One region of the Pseudomonas sp. FW305-E2 genome, then DNA from elsewhere that is predicted to be linked to it. Evidence: predicted binding sites of a transcription regulator. Region 1 holds the regulator's gene; each other region holds the start of a gene.

The links. The regulator sigma-54, encoded in region 1, starts transcription at its own class of promoters, with help from an activator protein. The targets are predictions, from matches to a motif close to ANTGGCATNNANNTTGCTNT.
Region 2: a site for sigma-54 is predicted at 4,305-4,324, ahead of nirB (nitrite reductase large subunit NirB). Genes of this name have one in related genera too.
Region 3: a site for sigma-54 is predicted at 2,240-2,259, ahead of flgB (flagellar basal body rod protein FlgB). Genes of this name have one in related genera too.

What each region holds. Positions count from the first base shown of each region.
Region 1 covers NZ_JBYSYE010000006.1:26,606-32,683, forward strand. Annotated here, with positions in the region: gene AC3WLP_RS07830 (KdsC family phosphatase) at 1-156, shown strand, start outside; gene lptC (LPS export ABC transporter periplasmic protein LptC) at 165-737, shown strand; gene lptA (lipopolysaccharide transport periplasmic protein LptA) at 724-1,248, shown strand; gene lptB (LPS export ABC transporter ATP-binding protein) at 1,249-1,974, shown strand; gene AC3WLP_RS07850 (RNA polymerase factor sigma-54) at 2,150-3,643, shown strand; gene hpf (ribosome hibernation-promoting factor, HPF/YfiA family) at 3,723-4,031, shown strand; gene ptsN (PTS IIA-like nitrogen regulatory protein PtsN) at 4,044-4,508, shown strand; gene rapZ (RNase adapter RapZ) at 4,511-5,365, shown strand; gene AC3WLP_RS07870 (HPr family phosphocarrier protein) at 5,384-5,656, shown strand; gene AC3WLP_RS07875 (ZIP family metal transporter) at 5,684-6,078, opposite strand, start outside.
Region 2 covers NZ_JBYSYE010000007.1:177,431-183,508, forward strand. Annotated here, with positions in the region: gene AC3WLP_RS09495 (SDR family oxidoreductase) at 1-163, shown strand, start outside; gene AC3WLP_RS09500 (2-hydroxyacid dehydrogenase) at 188-1,138, shown strand; gene nirD (nitrite reductase small subunit NirD) at 1,266-1,628, opposite strand; gene nirB (nitrite reductase large subunit NirB) at 1,628-4,180, opposite strand; gene AC3WLP_RS09515 (bifunctional nitrate reductase/sulfite reductase flavoprotein subunit alpha) at 4,460-6,078, opposite strand, start outside.
Region 3 covers NZ_JBYSYE010000010.1:49,875-55,952, reverse strand. Annotated here, with positions in the region: gene AC3WLP_RS11315 (flagellar hook-basal body complex protein) at 1-585, opposite strand, end outside; gene flgD (flagellar hook assembly protein FlgD) at 617-1,321, opposite strand; gene flgC (flagellar basal body rod protein FlgC) at 1,337-1,780, opposite strand; gene flgB (flagellar basal body rod protein FlgB) at 1,783-2,193, opposite strand; gene cheR (protein-glutamate O-methyltransferase CheR) at 2,666-3,493, opposite strand; gene AC3WLP_RS11290 (chemotaxis protein CheV) at 3,546-4,475, opposite strand; gene flgA (flagellar basal body P-ring formation chaperone FlgA) at 4,553-5,305, shown strand; gene flgM (flagellar biosynthesis anti-sigma factor FlgM) at 5,470-5,784, shown strand; gene AC3WLP_RS11275 (flagella synthesis protein FlgN) at 5,834-6,078, shown strand, end outside.

The sequences.
Region 1 (6,078 bases):
CTGGGCATGGCCGTAGCCAACGCCGCACCGTTCGTACGCCAGCACGCCCACGGCGTGACCCAGGCACGTGGCGGCGAAGGCGCGGCCCGTGAATTCTGCGAATTGATCATGCAGGCCCAGGGCACCCTGGACGCTGCCAACGCCAACTACCTGTAAGGCTGCCCATGCTCAGCAAGAAAGCCCGAAACATTGTGCTGCTGGGGGCGATAGCCGCCCTGTTGGTAGCCATTGGCTACTGGAATGTCAGCCCGGAAAGCTTCCTCGACAAGCCCGTGGCCCAAGTCGACGAAAGCGCCATCGATTACTACGCGATCAACGCCCACAGCGTGCAGTTCTTGCCCGACGGCAAGCTGCAATACGAAATGACCGCCGACAGGATCGAACACCTCAAGACCAGCGAAGTCACCCAGGTGACCACACCGGACCTGCACCTGTACCGCGGCACCGAGTACCCGTGGCATGTGCAGAGCACGCGCGCCGAGGTCAATCCTGACGGTACCGAGGTCGAACTGATCGACAAGGTACGGATTGCCCGCACCGATGAAAAGCAGCGTGAAACCATCATTACCAGCTCACGCATGACCGTGTTCCCGCAGAAGCAATATGCGCAGACCGAGCAAGCCGTTAGAATCGACGGCGCCGGAGGCACAACTACGGGCAAAGGCATGAAAGCGTATTTGAAAGAAGGCAAGATGGACTTGCTCTCTAACGTAAGAGGACAGTATGAGGCTCGTTAAAACCCTCCCCCTTTTGCTCAGCCTGAGCGCAGCACTGGGAAGCGCGAGCGCCCTCGCCCTGCCGAACGACCGTGACCAGCCTATCCGCATCCAGGCCGACAACGCTCACCTGGATGACAAACAAGGCGTGGCCACTTACACCGGCGACGTGATCATCACTCAGGGTTCGATGATGATCAAAGGCAACACCGTGACCATTACCCGCTCCGCCTCTGGCGATATCGACGTAGTGACCTCGGTGGGCAACCTGGCCTACTTCGAGCAGCAGCAGAGCGCAGCCAAGCCGGACAAGATGAAAGGCTGGGGCGTAACCATCCAGTACCAGTCGCAGAAGGACTTGGTCATTCTCACCGACCGCGCCAAGGTCGAGAGCGAAGGCAATACCACCGAAGGCGAAAAGATCGTCTACAACACTCAGACCCAGGTGGCGACCGCCGGCCGTGGTGGCAATGTGACAACACCCCGTCAGCGCATCGACATGGTGATCCAGCCCAAGAAGAAGGCCGAGTAAATGGCAACCCTCAAAGCCCAGCACCTGGCAAAGAGCTACAAGGGGCGGCAGGTAGTACGTGATGTCAGCCTGTCTATCGACAGCGGCCAGATCGTCGGCCTGCTCGGCCCCAACGGCGCCGGCAAGACCACCTGCTTCTACATGATTGTCGGGCTGGTCCAGGCCGAACAGGGCCGCGTACTGATCGACAACCTCGATGTCAGCCACCAGCCCATGCACGGCCGCGCTCGCGCCGGTATCGGCTACCTGCCGCAGGAAGCCTCGATCTTCCGCAAGCTGTCGGTCGCCGACAACATCATGGCCATCCTCGAGACCCGCAAGGACCTCGACCGGGACGGCCGCCGCAAAGAGCTGGAAAGCCTGCTGCAGGAGTTCCACATCAGCCACATCCGGGACAACCTCGGCATGAGCCTGTCCGGTGGTGAACGCCGCCGCGTCGAAATTGCGCGCGCCCTGGCGACCGCACCCAAGTTCATCCTGCTGGACGAACCGTTCGCCGGTGTCGACCCGATTTCGGTCGGCGACATCAAGCAGATCATCCACCACCTCAAGGCCAAAGGTATCGGCGTACTGATTACCGACCACAACGTGCGTGAAACCCTGGATATCTGCGAAACCGCTTATATCGTCAACGATGGCCGATTGATCGCCGAAGGCGACGCTGAAACCATCCTGGCAAACGACTTGGTCAAAGAAGTTTACCTGGGCCACGAGTTCCGCCTCTGACCCGGCACGCGCCTGAAGTACTGGCAAACAGCCCTGAGACTGCGGGTAAAGTTGTTACGGTACTCTAGGCAAACGCTACAATTTAAGGCATAAAACTTGCTTGATCTGGCGCTTCGGCGCCCTCGTGTAGTGGATGGCGCATGCGCGCCGGCGAACAAGGTATTAAGCCCCTGCCATGAAACCATCGCTCGTCCTAAAAATGGGCCAGCAACTGACGATGACACCTCAGTTGCAACAGGCCATCCGCCTGCTCCAGCTCTCTACCCTGGACCTCCAACAGGAAATCCAGGAAGCGCTGGAGTCGAACCCGATGCTCGAACGTCAGGAAGACGGCGAAGACTTCGACAACAGCGACCCGATGGCCGACAACGCCGAGAACAAGCCGGCCGCCGAAGTTCAGGACAACAGTTTCCAGGAAAGCACCGTCAGCGCCGACAACCTGGAAGACGGTGAGTGGAGCGAGCGCATCCCCAACGAGCTCCCGGTCGATACGGCCTGGGAAGACATCTACCAGACCAGCGCCAGCAGCCTGCCGAGCAACGATGATGACGAATGGGACTTCACCACGCGCACATCGGCCGGCGAAAGCCTGCAAAGCCACCTGCTGTGGCAGTTGAACCTGGCGCCGATGTCCGACACCGACCGCTTGATTGCCGTGACCCTGATCGACAGCATCAACGGCCAGGGCTACCTGGAAGACACACTCGAAGAAATTTGCGCAGGGTTCGACCCGGAGCTGGATATCGAGCTGGACGAGGTCGAAGCAGTACTGCACCGCATCCAGCAGTTCGAGCCGGCTGGCGTCGGCGCCCGCAACCTGGGCGAATGCCTGTTGCTGCAACTGCGCCAGCTGCCCGCTACAACGCCGTGGATGACCGAAGCCAAGCGCCTGGTTACCGATTTCATCGACCTGCTCGGCAGCCGTGACTACAGCCAGCTGATGCGGCGGATGAAAATCAAGGAAGACGAGCTGCGCCAGGTCATCGAACTGGTGCAAAGCCTTAACCCGCGCCCTGGTTCGCAGATCGAGTCCAGCGAGCCCGAGTACGTGGTGCCCGACGTCATCGTGCGCAAGGACAGCGACCGTTGGCTGGTAGAACTGAACCAGGAAGCCATCCCACGCCTGCGCGTCAACCCACAATACGCCGGCTTCGTGCGCCGTGCCGACACCAGCGCCGACAACACCTTCATGCGCAACCAGCTGCAGGAAGCGCGCTGGTTCATCAAGAGCCTGCAAAGCCGTAACGAAACCCTGATGAAGGTTGCCACGCAGATCGTCGAGCACCAGCGCGGCTTCCTCGACCACGGCGACGAAGCGATGAAGCCGTTGGTACTGCATGACATTGCCGAAGCCGTAGGCATGCACGAATCGACCATCTCGCGGGTTACCACGCAGAAATACATGCACACCCCGCGTGGCATCTACGAACTGAAATACTTTTTCTCCAGCCATGTCAGCACCTCCGAAGGCGGAGAATGCTCGTCCACGGCGATCCGCGCGATCATCAAGAAACTGGTTGCGGCGGAAAATCAGAAAAAGCCATTGAGTGACAGCAAGATCGCTGGTTTACTGGAGGCACAAGGCATCCAGGTAGCCCGTCGCACCGTCGCCAAGTACCGCGAGTCTCTCGGCATCGCACCGTCGAGCGAACGCAAGCGACTGATGTAGCCCCTGAGATGTGCCACAGCGTTTTCGTGGCAGGTGCAAGACCTGCCTCTTTATGCACGGGCAACAAAGGAGAAGCTGTATGCAAGTCAATATCAGTGGACAGCATGTAGAAGTCACCCAGCCACTGCGCGATTACGTGCTTGAAAAGCTCGCCCGCGTGGAGAGTCACTTCGACAAGATCACCAACGTGCAGGTAATCATGAAAGTCGAGAAGCTTCAGCAGAAGGTCGAGGCGACCCTGCAGATTCCCGGCGGCGAAGTGGTAGCCAACGCCGAACACGAAGACATGTATGCAGCGATCGACGCCTTGGCCGACAAGCTCGACCGCCAACTGAAAAAACACAAGGAAAAACAGCAAAGCCTGCTGCAAGGTGCAGCTGCCCGCTGATCCCCCTCATCCATGATCCGACTTGAAACCATCCTGACCCCCGGCCGTTCCCTCGTGAACGTGCCGGGCGGCAGCAAGAAGCGCGCCCTGGAAAAGGTCGCCACTGTCATCGCCGACCAAGTGCCAGAACTGGAGATGCAGGACGTCTTCGAAAAACTGGTAGCCCGGGAAAAGCTCGGTTCTACCGGTTTCGGCAATGGCATCGCCATCCCACACTGCCGGCTTGAAGGATGCTCCGCGCCAGTCAGCGCCCTGCTGCACCTGGAAGCGCCTATCGATTACGACGCCATCGATGGCGCGCCGGTGGACCTGCTGTTTGTGCTGCTGGTGCCCGAAGCGGCCACCGATGCCCACCTTGAACTTCTGCGTCAGATCGCCAGCATGCTCGATCGCAAGGAGGTCCGTGATCGACTGCGTGCGGCCACCAGCAACGAGGCCCTGTTCCAGGTTGTCCTGGACGTACAGAACGAGCACTGAACATGCGCCTGATCATCGTCAGCGGCCGGTCCGGCTCCGGCAAGAGCACCGCCCTCGATGTCCTGGAAGACAGCGGTTTCTATTGCATCGACAATCTGCCAGCCGGACTATTGCCACAGTTGGCGGAAAATGCACTGATCAACACCGAATTGCTGCAGCCCAAGGTGGCGGTTTCGATCGACGCACGCAACCTGCCCAGCCACCTGATGCGTTTTCCCGAGCTGCTTGAAGAAGCCCGCGCACGGCACATCCAGTGCGACGTGTTGTACCTGGATGCCGATGAAGAGGTCCTTCTCAAGCGTTTCTCGGAAACCCGCAGGCGGCACCCCCTGACCAACGCCAACCGCTCGCTCGCGGAAGCGATCCGCGTGGAAAGCGACTTGTTGGGCCCCATTGCCGACCTGGCCGACCTGAAGATCGACACCACCAACCTGAACCTGTACCAGTTGCGTGACTCGATCAAACTGCGTCTGCTCAACCAACCCGAGCCTGGCACAGCGTTTCTGGTCGAGTCGTTCGGATTCAAACGGGGCATGCCGGTCGACGCCGACCTGGTTTTTGACGTGCGCTGCCTGCCCAACCCCTACTGGAAACCAGAACTGCGTGAGCACTCAGGTCTCGATCAACCCGTGATCGACTACCTGGCCGCACAACCGGATGTCGAAGACATGTACAACGACATCTCCAGCTACCTGCTCAAATGGTTGCCCCGCTTCGCTGCCAGCAACCGCGCCTACGTAACCATTGCCATCGGCTGCACTGGCGGCCATCACCGTTCGGTGTACATCACCGAGCGCCTTGGTCAACAGCTGCAGCAAACCCTGAAAAACGTCCAGGTCCGTCATCGCGACCTCTAGCCCAAGGATCCACCCCAGATGCCCGCCCGCGAAATCACCATCATCAACAAGCTGGGTCTGCATGCCCGGGCGGCAGCCAAGTTCGTCGGTGTGGCCGGCCGCTTCCCCTGCCAGGTACGGGTGGGTCGCGCCCCGGACAAGCTGGTAGATGGCAAGAGCATCATGGCGGTGATGATGCTGGCCGCAGGCAAGGGCACCCAGGTGCACCTGCATACCGAGGGTGAGCAGGACAACGACGCCATGGATGCACTGGTCGAACTGATCAACAATTTCTTTGACGAAGGCGAATAGGCCTCGCAAACCTGCGCTTGCACAAGATCAGGACATCGCGGTATCCATCACCATCATCAGACAGAAGCCTGTACACAGCCCAAGGCTGGCCAGACGATGATGGCCGTTGCTGCGCGATTCGGGGATGATTTCCTGGGTGACCACCAGCAACATCGCCCCCGCTGCACAGGCCAGCCCCAGCGGCAGCAGCAGTTCGGCAACATTCACCAGCCAGGCACAGATCAACGCCGCCACCGGCTCGACCAAGCCTGAGGCTGCGCCGATCAGGAAGGCCTTGAAGCGCGGCATGCCCGCCCCTGCCAGTACCAGCGCGATCACCAGCCCCTCAGGGACATCCTGCAAGGCAATGCCCATGGCCAGGCTGTCGGCGTCGGCCATACCTCCCCCGGCCGACACACCAATGGCCATACCTTCGGGGATGT
Region 2 (6,078 bases), on a different contig from region 1:
CCGTGGGGTGCGCCAGGCCAATGGCGAGATCGCCGCCGAACCGATGCTCGACGTGCGCCATGTGGCCGATGCGGTGCGCTACATCGCAGCGCTGCCGCTCGACGCCAACGTACTGAACATGACCGTGATGGCCAGCAACATGCCGTTCGTTGGCCGTGGCTGATCCCTGTTTATGATGGAGTGACCGATGAAACCAGAAGTCCTGCAACTGAGCCCTATCCTGATCCCGCAGATCCGTGAGCGCCTGGAACAGCTGTTCACCGTACACCGTTACTACGAACAGGCCGACAAGGATGCCTACGTCAGCCAGTATGCAAGCAACATTCGGGGCGTGATTACCGGCGGCCACACCGGCATCAGCCAGGCGCTGATGGCGCGCCTGCCCAACCTCGAAGTGATCGCCGTCAATGGCGTCGGCACCGACGCGGTAGACTTGGCCTATGCCCGCGATCGCGGCATCCAGGTGACGGCGACCCTCGGTGCGCTCACCGAGGACGTCGCCGATCTTGCCATCGGCCTGCTGATCGGCTTGTGCCGGGGTATCTGCACCGGTGACCGCTTCGTTCGCGCCGGCCGTTGGGCCACCAGCACCACGCCGCTGGCACCGCTGCCACTGGCCCGGCAGGTGTCGGGCATGCGCGTGGGCATCGTCGGCATGGGCCGGGTCGGGCGGGCGGTAGCACAGCGGGCGACAGCCTTCGGTTGCCCGATCCGCTACACCGATCTACAGGCGCTGGATGTGCCCTACGGGTTCGAGGCAGATCTGCTGCAGTTGGCCAAGGACAGCGATGCGCTGATCCTCGCGGCGGCGGCTGACAAGGGCGAGGCGCTGATCAATCGCGACGTGCTGCGGGCGTTGGGCGCCGAGGGGTATCTGATCAATATCGCACGCGGCAAGCTGGTGGATGAACCCGCGTTGGTCGCGGCGTTGCAGGCCGGCGAGATCGCTGGCGCGGCGCTGGATGTGTTTGCCGATGAACCGCGAGCGCCCGAGGCGTTGTTCGAGCGCGAAGATGTAGTCCTGCAACCGCATCGCGCCAGTGCCACGGTACAGACACGCACGCGCATGGGCGAGATGGTGGTGGCCAGCCTGGTGGATGTATTTGCCGGACGCAAACCGCAGGGGTTGGTTATCTAGTCGGCTTGTGCTGGCCTCTTCGCGGGAAGGCCCGTTCCCACAGGTGCAGCGCCGTATTTGAAGGCGGTGCAGATTCCGTAGGCGCGGGCGTGCCCGCGAAGAGGCCGGCACAGGCAGCAAAGGGGTATCAGGCCACCGCCAGCTCCACCGCCTCCCCCTTCAACCGCACCGGCCACACCCGCAACCTCTGCCCGGCATCCTCCAGGCACTCCCCACTCAGCAGGCTGAAGTGCTGCTTGTAGAGCGGCGCTGCCACCACCAACTCACCTTGCACACTGCCCACCAGCCCGCGGCCGATGATGTTGGCGCCGGAGCGTGGGTCGCGATTGTCCACTGCATACAGCGGCTGGGACTGCCCCGGCAGGTAGAACAACGCCACCTGGGCCCCATCGAACCAAACCACGACGCCGGAGTCGGCCACCAGGTCTTGTGCCTGGCACACCGTCTGCCAGTTTTCTTGCGTGTTCACAGCAGCATTGGCCAGGTTCATCAGACAGCCTCCTCGACAGTTGGGATCAGGTGCAGCGGTGCAGCAGGCCGGCGTTGCTCGCGTTCGCGCACGAAGTGCACGTCCGGGTCGGCGCGTCGGTCGTTGACGAAGGTGCGGAAGCGCTTGAGCTTCTCCGGGTCGTTGAGGGCATTGGCCCACTCGCATTCATACTGGTCGACCACCTGCTGCATCTGCGCTTCCAGCTCATTAGCCAGGCCCAGGCTGTCGTCGATGATTACCTGCTTCAGGTAGTCCAGCCCGCCTTCCAGGTTTTCACGCCACACCGAGGTGCGCTGCAGCTTGTCGGCCGTGCGGATGTAGAACATCAGCACGCGGTCGATCAGGCGTACCAGGGTTTCGTCGTCCAGGTCGGTGGCGAACAGCTCGGCATGCCGCGGGCGCATGCCGCCGTTGCCGCACACGTACAGGTTCCAGCCCTTGTCGGTGGCGATAACGCCGATGTCCTTGCTCTGCGCCTCGGCGCATTCACGGGTGCAACCCGATACCGCGAACTTGAGCTTGTGCGGGCTGCGCAGGCCCTTGTAGCGGTCTTCCAGGCGCAGGGCCATGGCGACACTGTCCTGCACGCCGTAACGGCACCAGGTACTGCCCACGCACGACTTCACCGTGCGGGTCGACTTGCCGTAGGCGTGGCCGGTTTCGAAACCGGCCTCGATCAGTTCGCCCCAGATCAGCGGCAGCTCGTGCAACTGGGCGCCGAACAGGTCGATGCGCTGGCCACCGGTGATCTTGGTGTACAGGTCGTATTTCTTGGCCACCTGGCCGATGACGATAAGCTTGTCGGGGGTTATTTCACCACCGGGAATGCGCGGCACCACCGAATAGGTGCCGTTTTTCTGCATGTTGGCCATGAAGGTGTCGTTGGTGTCCTGCAGCGGTACCAGCGCCGGGTCCATGATCGGCTGGTTCCAGCACGAGGCGAGAATGTTGCCCACCGCCGGCTTGCAGATGTCACACCCCAGATGGCCCTTGCCATGGCGCTCGAGCAGTTCACTGAAGGTGCGGATACCCTCCACCCGCACCAACCCGTACAGCTCCTGCCGGGTGTAGGCAAAGTGCTCGCACAGGCTCTTGTCCACCGCCACGCCGCGGGCCGTCAGTTCGTGCTCGAAGACTTGCTTGAGCAGGGCCGCGCAACCGCCGCAGCCGGTCGCGGCCTTGGTGCAGCCCTTGACCGCAGCCAAGTCGCTACAGCCACTGTCGATCGCGGCGCACACCGCCCCCTTGCTGACGTTGTGGCAGGAGCAGATGGTCGCGCTGTCGGGCAGCGCATCGGCGCCCAACGCCGGCGCACCACCGCCTTGCGGCAGGATCAGCGCTGCCGGGTCGGCCGGCAGGGCGATGCCGTTCTGGGCGTACTGCAACAGGGTGTCGTAATAGCTGTTGTCGCCGACCAGCACCGCGCCGAGCACGTGCTTGCCGCTGGCATCCACCACCAAACGGCGGTAAGCGCTGTTGGCTTCATCGATGAAGCGATAGCTGCGCGCGCCCGGCGTGGCACCGTGGGCATCGCCGATCGAACCGACATCCACCCCCAGCAGCTTGAGCTTGGTCGACATGTCGGCGCCGGTGAACGCCACCGCCGCCTCGCCCATCAGCAGCCCAGCCAGGTTGCGCGCCATGCTGTAGCCTGGGGCGACCAGTCCGAACACACTGCCGTTCCACGAGGCGCACTCGCCGATGGCGAAGATGCGTGGGTCGCTGCTGCGGCAGTGGTTATCGATGACCACGCCACCGCGCGCGGCGATGTCCAGGCCGCAACCCCGGCCCAGTGCATCCTGCGGGCGGATACCGGCGGAGAACACGATCAGGTCGGTTTCCAGGTGCTCACCGCCGTCGAAGTTCATGCGGTAGCGGTAGGTTTCACCGGCACTGACCGACTGGGTGGCGCGCGACAGGTGCACCCCCACACCCAGCGCTTCGATCTGCGCCTTCAACGCGGCACCGCCCTCGCCGTCCAGCTGTACCGGCATCAGCCGTGGGGCGAATTCCACCACGTGGGCTTCCAGCCCCAGCGACTTGAGGGCGTTGGCCGCTTCCAGGCCAAGCAGGCCACCGCCGACCACCACCCCTCGGCGGGCACCGGCTGCAGCAGCACGAATGCCATCGAGGTCGTCCAGGGTGCGGTAGACCAGGCGGGCATTGCCGCTGGAGCCTTCGATCGGCGGTACGAAGGGATAGGAGCCGGTGGCCAGCACCAGTTGGTCGTAGCCATAGCGACCTTCGGCAGTAACGACTTCGCGGCGCTCACGGTCGATCTCCAGCACGGCCTCACCCAGGTGCAGGTGCACGCCATTGGCGTCGTAGAAATCGTGCTCACACAGGGCCAGGGTTTCGGCACAGCTGCCGCCGAAGTATTCGGACAGGTGCACGCGGTCATACGCGCGTTGGCGCTCTTCGCCGAATACCCGCACCTCGAAGCGCTGCAGGGCGCCGCGACTGACCAGTTGTTCGACGCAATGGTGGCCGACCATGCCGTTGCCGACGATGACCAGTCGCTCTCGTTGCCCGCTGCTCGCTGTTGCCTTCATAAGCCGATCCTCGATCAAAAAAAAAGCGCCTGGAGCCGAAGCTCCAGGCGCCTTTGCCTGTATTCATCACGGTAGGGGGCCCGGTTGATCGCCGTTGATCAGTGGGCTTTGTTGTATCCAAGGTTAAGCAGGGAGCGTGCCAATCGGGTTGCCTAGGTTGCGTGAGTTGCCTGGGTTGCCTGTGTCGGCCTCTTCGCGGGTAAACCCGCTCCTACACTTGCGCTGGGCCCGCCCAGCCAATGCACATTCAAGGTGCACAACACCCCATCTTGGAGCACGTCAGTACACATCGCGCCGATAACGCCTGGCCTTGCTCAAGCCTTCGACATAAGCCGCCGCCGCCGCCGCATCCATCCGGCCATGCTCGGCGACGATTACCCGCAACGCCGCATCCACATCCCTGGCCATACGCTGCGCATCGCCACACACATAGAAATACGCCCCCGCCTCCAGCCACTGCCACAACAGCGCACCCTGCTCAAGCATGCGCTGCTGCACATAGATCTTCTCGGCCTGGTCCCGCGAGAACGCCGTGTCCAGCCGCAGGTGCCCCGCCGCCTGCCAGGCCTGCAACTGCTCCTGGTAATAGAAGTCGGTCGCTGCGTACTGCTCACCGAAGAACAGCCAGTTGTCACCTTTTGCCCCCCGTGCCTCTCGCTCCTCGAGGAACGCACGGAACGGTGCAATGCCAGTACCAGGGCCCACCATGATCACCGGCACGCTGTCGTCCTCGGGCAAGCGGAAGTGCTTCGACACCTGCGGGAAGATCGCCACTTTCTGCACCTGCGCACGGTCGGCAAGGAAGCTTGAGCACACGCCTTTACGTTCGCCATAACGCACCGTCGACACCGTCAGATGCACCTGGCCTGGGTGCGCCAGCGGGCTGGAGCTGATCGAATAGAGCCGCGGCTGCAATGGCTTGAGCAGTTCCAGCCAGCTGGCCAGCGACAACTGCTGGGGGAAGGCGCGCAGCACATCGACCAACTGCCGGCCCCACAGCCAATCTTGCAGCTCGGCCTTGCATTCAGGCTGCAGCAACCGCTGCAGGTCAGGCGCATTGCTGGCAAATGCCTGCAGTTGTTGCGCAGTGACCTTGGCAATTTCCAGATGTGCTTGCAGGGCTTCGGCCAATGGCATGGCGCAATGACCTTTAAGCTCGACCATCGCCTGGCCATCGAGCTGCATCAGCGTTAGCAGCTCTTCTACCAGGGCCGGGCAGTTGCGCGGCCATACGCCCAGGGCATCGCCGGCAGCGTAACTGAAGCCGCTGCCGCTCAGGTCGAAGACCAGCTGGCGGGTTTCCTTGCTGGCGCCGGGGCCATTGAGCAGACGGTTTTCCAGTACGGTGGCCATCCAGGGTTGCTGCTTGCTGAAGGCCGATACGGGTGCAGGTTCACTCGCCGGAGGTGGCGCCGCGGCAGTGCCCAGTACAGGTAATAACGCTTCGAGCCAACTGGCAAAGGCTTCGTCGAAGTCTGGCTCGCAGTCCACCCGTTGCAGCAGGCGCTGCCCTCCCAGCTCGGCCAGGCGCTGGTCGAGCTTGCGGCCAAAACCGCAGAACTGGTCGTAACTGGAGTCGCCCAAGGCCAGTACGGCATAGGGCAGCCCGGCGCAGTGGGCGCCCTCCTCGCCCTGCAAGGCCTGCCAGAATGCCGCGCCGCTGTCGGGCGCGTCGCCATCGCCAAAGGTGCTGGCGATCAACACCACACTGGCAACCCCCTGCAGCTGGCTTGGGCTGACCGCCTCCAGGCAGCTGAGTTGCACGTTCAGACCAGCATCGCGCAGGCGCGCGGCACAGCGTTCGGCCAGTTGCTCACCATTGCCGGTCTGCGAGGCCCACAGCACCTGATGCCATGGCGCGGCCTGTACCGCGATGGGCGCAGTTGCAGGCTGGGCGA
Region 3 (6,078 bases), on a different contig from region 1:
CTGATAAGTGCTTGGGTCCGCAGGGTCGAATGCAGCCATGGCTGGCGGCTTGGTGTTGTCATACACCTGGAAAGGAATCGAGGCCGCCGAGGAGTTCAGGTTGATACCCTGATCGATCAACGAGGTCGGCTTGGGCTGCAATGCCGATGTGTCGATTTTCAGGTCGGTCAGGCCGCTTTTCTGGATCTTGCCGGTGGCATCCGCCATGTAACCTTGCAGGCGCAGGCCATCGGAGGTCTCGACGAAGTTGTCCTTGCTGGGCTGGAAAGAACCCGCCCGCGTGTAAACCTTCGAGCCGTTGTCAGACAGCACGAAGAAGCCCTGACCCTGGATACCCATGTCCAGCGCGTTGCCCGTGGTGTTTACATCACCCTGGGTGAATTGCTGGGAAATGGCTGCCAGCCGCACACCATTGCCCACCTGGTTCTTGCCCACACCCAGACGGTTGGCGCCCGCGTAAACATCCGCGAACTCGGCACGCGAGGCCTTGAACCCCGTGGTATTGACGTTGGCGATGTTGTTGCCGGTGACATCCAGTTGTTTGTTGGCTGCGTACAGACCGCTAAGGCCGATATTGAAAGACATGAATTCGCTCCTTTTGCCGCTCTAGCGGGCCTTAGATACCGATGGTTTGCACGTCGGAGAGGGAGACCTTGCCTACACCGGCAAGGTTGAGCACCATTTCTCCTGAGGCACTGAAGCTGACGCTGGTTACCTTGGCCGGCAACAGCGTGCTCATTTGCACCGCCTCGCCATCGACTGTGGTGCTAGCGGTGAAGGTGTAAGTGCCCGGGTCCACTTTCTCGCCACTGTTGTTGGTACCGTCCCAGATGAAGTCGGCGTAACCGGCTTTCTGCTCACCCAACTCGATGGTCTTGACCGTGTTGCCATCCTTGTCCTTGATAGTGATCTTCGCTTCACTGATTGCCTGAGGCACAACGAACTGGGCATTGAAGCTTTCAGCGGTATCAACCACAGCCTTGTCGTTCTGAACCACCACCGAGCGCCCTACCAGCGACGACGCCTGAAGCGCCTGGGACGAGGCCATGGCACTGGTGATGGAGCTGACCGAATCGTTCAGCGAGGTAATACCTTCCAGGCTGCTGAACTGCGCCAACTGGGCAACGAACTCGCTGTTATCCTGCGGGTCCAGCGGGTTCTGGTGTTGCATCTGGGTGACCAGCAGCTGCAGAAAGGCATCTTTGCCGAGCGAATCGTTGCCGGTTTTGGATGCAGTGTCCGTGGTCTTTTTGGTGCTGGTGCCCACGCCCGACGCCGACAGCACGTCATTGAGGTTTACACCGTTAGTATCGATTGCCATGGTCTGAATTCCTTATCACTGCCCCAGGGTCAGCACTTTCTGCATCATGCTCTTGGCCGTATTCATCAGTTCGGCGTTGGTCTGAAACGCGCGACTGGCGGAGATCATGTCCGCCATCTCCTCGACCACATTGACGTTCGGGTAGTAGACGTAGCCGTCCTTGTTCGCCGCAGGGTGGTTCGGCTCGTAGCGTGCTTCAAGGGTGCTCTGGTCTTCGACGATGCCTTTTACCTGCACGCCCTGCCCTGCCTCGCCCTGGTCTTCGAACAGCGACTGGCTGCTGCCGGCCTGTGCATTCTGGAAAGTGGTGGCGAACACCGGGTGACGGGCGCGGTACGTCTGGTCGATACTCGAAGACACGGTCTCGGCGTTGGCGATGTTGGACGCCACGGTGTTCAGACGCGTGTTCTGTGCGCTCATGCCGCTACCGGCAATGTTGAAGACACTGGAAAGGGACATGGTCATTCTCCCCGCAGGGCGGAAACCAGCCCTTTGAATTTACTGTTGAGCAAGGTGAAGCTGGCCTGGAAGCCAATCGCGTTTTCGGTGTAGTTCGATTGCTCGATCTGCGCGTCCACGGTGTTCTGGTCGATCGAGGGCTGCAACGGTGTACGGTACTTGAGGGTATCGTCAGCCGCGATGGCGAGGCCTTCGGCTTCGATGTGCCGGCTGTTGGTACGGTCCATGGCGAAGCGGCCGCCTTGCTGCTTGCTGGTCTCGGCGGCGAGCACCGAAGAAAAATCCATGTCACGCGCCTTGTAATTGGGCGTGTCGGCGTTGGCGATATTGTTGGCCAACACCTCGGCGCGCTGGGCGCGGAAGCCCAGGGCCTTTTCGTGGATACCAAGCGCCTTGTCGAAACTGATGCTCATGTCGGGGAAACCTTCAGAGGTTGACCGGAATTTCGTTGAGCAAGGTATAGCAAGGGCTGTGCCAACCACTGAAAAGCCCGTGTTTAGGGGGGATTGCGGCGCAGTACTGTCAGGTTGATGCCAGAAAAGCGGCAAAGGCCTTCCGCCTGAGGTGACAAAAGCGGCAATTGATGGGCGGCAAAAGCGGCAAAACAAAAAATTGACGTCAGTGTTTTCCTGTGCGGGCCTCTTCGCGGGTAAACCCGCTCCTACACGCGGCCTGTGCCCAACCACCGCCCGATGTCCACCCCCGATCCGTCGTAGGAGCGGGTTTACCCGCGAATACGGTAGCGGCAGCAACGGTGAACGGCGGGTGGAGATTGACCAGCAGGGCCGGCCTCTTCGCGGGTAAACCCGCTCCTACGGGGAGCTCGGCAGGAACAGTGGATAGGCAAACAAAAAGACCGGCACCTCTCGATACCGGCCTTCGTGCTTACTTGGCCTGGTAGATGATCCCCGGGCTGCACTGCACCATCTGGTAATGGTCCGGCAAGCCGTTCAGCGCTTCCGAGGCGCCGAGGAACAGGTAGCCACCTGGCTTGAGGGTACTGTGAATGCGCAGCAGGATGTCCTTCTTCACCTGCGCCGAGAAATAGATCAGCACATTGCGGCAGAACACGATGTCGAACTTGCCCAGACTGGCATAGCTGTCGAGCAGGTTGAACGAGCGGAACTCGACACGGCTGCGAATCGCTGGCTTGACCGCCCAACGCCCCGGCCCCTTGGGGTCGAAGTAGCGCTGCAGGCGCTCCTGGGACAGCCCACGGGCAATCGCCAGGCTGTCGTATTCGCCGGTCTTGCAGTTGGTCAGCATGGTGCCGGAGAGGTCGGTGGCGACGATCTGCGCCCCCATCTTCAACTGACCGAGGTTGCTGCGCTCGAACTCGTCGATCGCCATCGAGATGGAATACGGCTCCTGCCCCGACGAACAGGCCGCCGACCACATGCGCAGGCGCTGGCCGGGGTTGTTGCGGATGAACTCGGGGATCACCTTGTTCTTCAACACCTCAAAGGGGTAGGTGTCGCGAAACCACAGGGTCTCGTTGGTGGTCATGGCATCGACCACCTGCTCGCGCAAACCGCCGCGCGGCTGGGCCTGAATGCGCTGCACCAGCTCACCCAGGCTCTTGATGCCCTGTTGTTCCATCAGCTTGTTGAGACGGCTGGAAACCAGGTACTGCTTATTCTCGCCCAGCAGGATGCCACAGGCTTTCTCCAGGAAGACCCGGAACTGTTCGAAATCCAAATTACCCGTAGACACTACTGCCGCCTCTTTTCAATCACTGGTGCCGGGGGGCATGCCCCCGGCTGCTTCAATGCGCTGCCTTGATCCGGTCGACCACCCGTTGGGCCAGGTCGTCCGGCTTGAACTTGGCCAGGAAGTCATCGGCGCCGACCTTCTTGACCATTGCCTGGTTGAACACCCCGGAAAGCGAAGTATGCAGGCAGATGTGCAATTTTTGCATGCGCGGATCGCTGCGAATCTCCGCGGTTAGCGTATATCCGTCCATTTCCGGCATTTCAATGTCCGAGATCATCATCAGGAACTCTTCTTCCGGCTTTTTGCCCTCATCCACCAGCTGGCGCAGGTAGTTCAGCGCCTGACGGCCATCATTGAGCGCCACCACCTCGACCCCAACGGTCTGCAGGCACCGGCTGACCTGCTTGCGCGCCACTGACGAGTCGTCGACGGTCAGCACTCGCATCAACACCGCCTTGTCCTGCACTTCGGCATCGATCACACCGGCCGATACCGACTCGGACGACGGCGACACTTCGGCCAGCACCTTCTCCACGTCGATGATCTCGACCATGCGGTTGTCAACCCGGGTGACCGCGGTGAGGTAGTGATCACGGCCGGTACCCTTGGGTGGCGGATGGATCTCTTCCCAGTTCATGTTGACGATGCGCTCCACCGAATGCACCAGGAAACCTTGGGTCTTGGTGTTGTACTCGGTGATGATCACGAAGCTGTTGCGTGTGTCTTCCTGCAGCGGCCGCAACCCGGTGGCCATCGACAAGTCGAGGATCGGGATGGTCGCCCCGCGAATATTGGCAACGCCACGCACCACAGGGTGCGCCTTGGGCAGCAGGGTCAGCGCAGGGCATTGCAGTACTTCCCTGACCTTGAACACATTGATGCCGTAAAGCTGTTCGCCATTGAGGCGGAACAGCAGCAATTCCAGGCGATTCTGCCCCACCAGCTGCGTGCGCTGGTTGACCGAATCCATAACACCCGCCATGCCAGACTCCTTAACGTTTCAGCCTTTCGTTGCAACTCAGGTAGCGAGTCGGCACGGGCTTTGCTTTTTTGAGTGTCATGCACACGAAAACGACATTTTCCCGACGATTGACACGCCTGCTGACTGGCCCGCTGGCCACGCTGTGCCTGCTGATGCCCGGCGTTCGCACGGTGGCGAACGCGTTCACCTTGCCTGAACAGCTTATCGGTGTCACCCAAGGGTTTCTTGAATTCACCGTTGAAGATTATCTGTCCACCACCCAGACTACCGGCCGCTATGAAATCCAGGTCAACCCGCTGGACCCACGCCTGCGCATGCCGCTGTGCAGCCAGCAGCTGGACGCCTCACTGGAAAGCCCGGCCCAGCCGCTGGGCCGGGTGACGGTACGGATACGTTGCAACGGCGCAGCACCGTGGACAGTCTTTGTGCCGGCCACCGTGCGACTTTTCCGCGACGTGGTGGTGGTGACCCGCCCGCTCAAGCGCGACAACACGGTCGGCGAAGGTGACGTGGCCCTGCGCGAGCGCGATGTCGGCACCTTGGGCCAGGGCTTTCTGACCGAGCTGGACCAGGCGGTGGGCATGAAGATGCTGCGTCCCACGGTGATCGACCAGGTGCTCACCCCGCAACACCTGGAACAGGCCGAGGTGGTGCGCAAGGGTGACCAGGTGGTGATCATCGCCCGCAGTGGCAGCCTGAGTGTGCGCATGCCGGGCGAAGCCCTGAGCAAGGGCGGCCTGAGCGAGCAGATCCGGGTACGCAACCTCAATTCAAAACGCGTGGTCAAGGCCAGGGTGACCGGCCCGGGCCAGGTCGAGGTCAGTATGTAGGCTGGCTACCAGATTGCGCTGGCAGTGAGGAACCGCTTTTCCTAAACTGTGTCAGAACACGGGTTCGCGGGCTTGCCGACAGGCGGCAATGCATTTGTGCCTAAAGTTTATATCGGGTTGGCCGAAAACAAGGCAAGCGTCCAAATACCCAGAGGTTTCTGATCATGGTCATCGACTTCAGTCGTTTGAATAACTCTCCGTCCGTCACGGGCGGCGTGCGCGGCAACACCGCGTCCGGCAGCGCCGAAAAACCGGCAGCCAGCCAGGAAACGGTGAAAGACACCAGCGCCAGCGGAGAGGCGGTACACCTCAGCCAGGAGGCACAGCAGTTGCAGAAAATCAGCGACAAGCTGCGCGACGAGCCCGTGGTCAACAGCGCCCGTGTGGCCCAGTTGAAGCAGGCAATCGCCGACGGCAGCTACCAGGTCGATGCCGGCCGGGTCGCCAGCAAACTGCTTGATTTCGAAGCCCAGCGCTGACCGTACGGCGCGCTGACTTCACGGACGCCTGAAAAGCCAAGAGTTAGCCATGCACGACACCACCTTGCTGCAACTGATCGAAGATGACATTGCCCCGATGCAGGAACTGCTCGACCTTCTGCAGAAGGAGTCTGTAGCCCTGCATGGCCGCGATATGGCGCCACTGGAAAATATCCTGGCCCGCAAGCAGTCTTTGATCGTGTTGCTGGAGCAGCAAGGCCTGCGGCGCAACAACCTGCTCACCAGCCTTGGCCTGAGCGCAGATCGCGCCGGCGTGGAGGCTGTGGCGGCCCA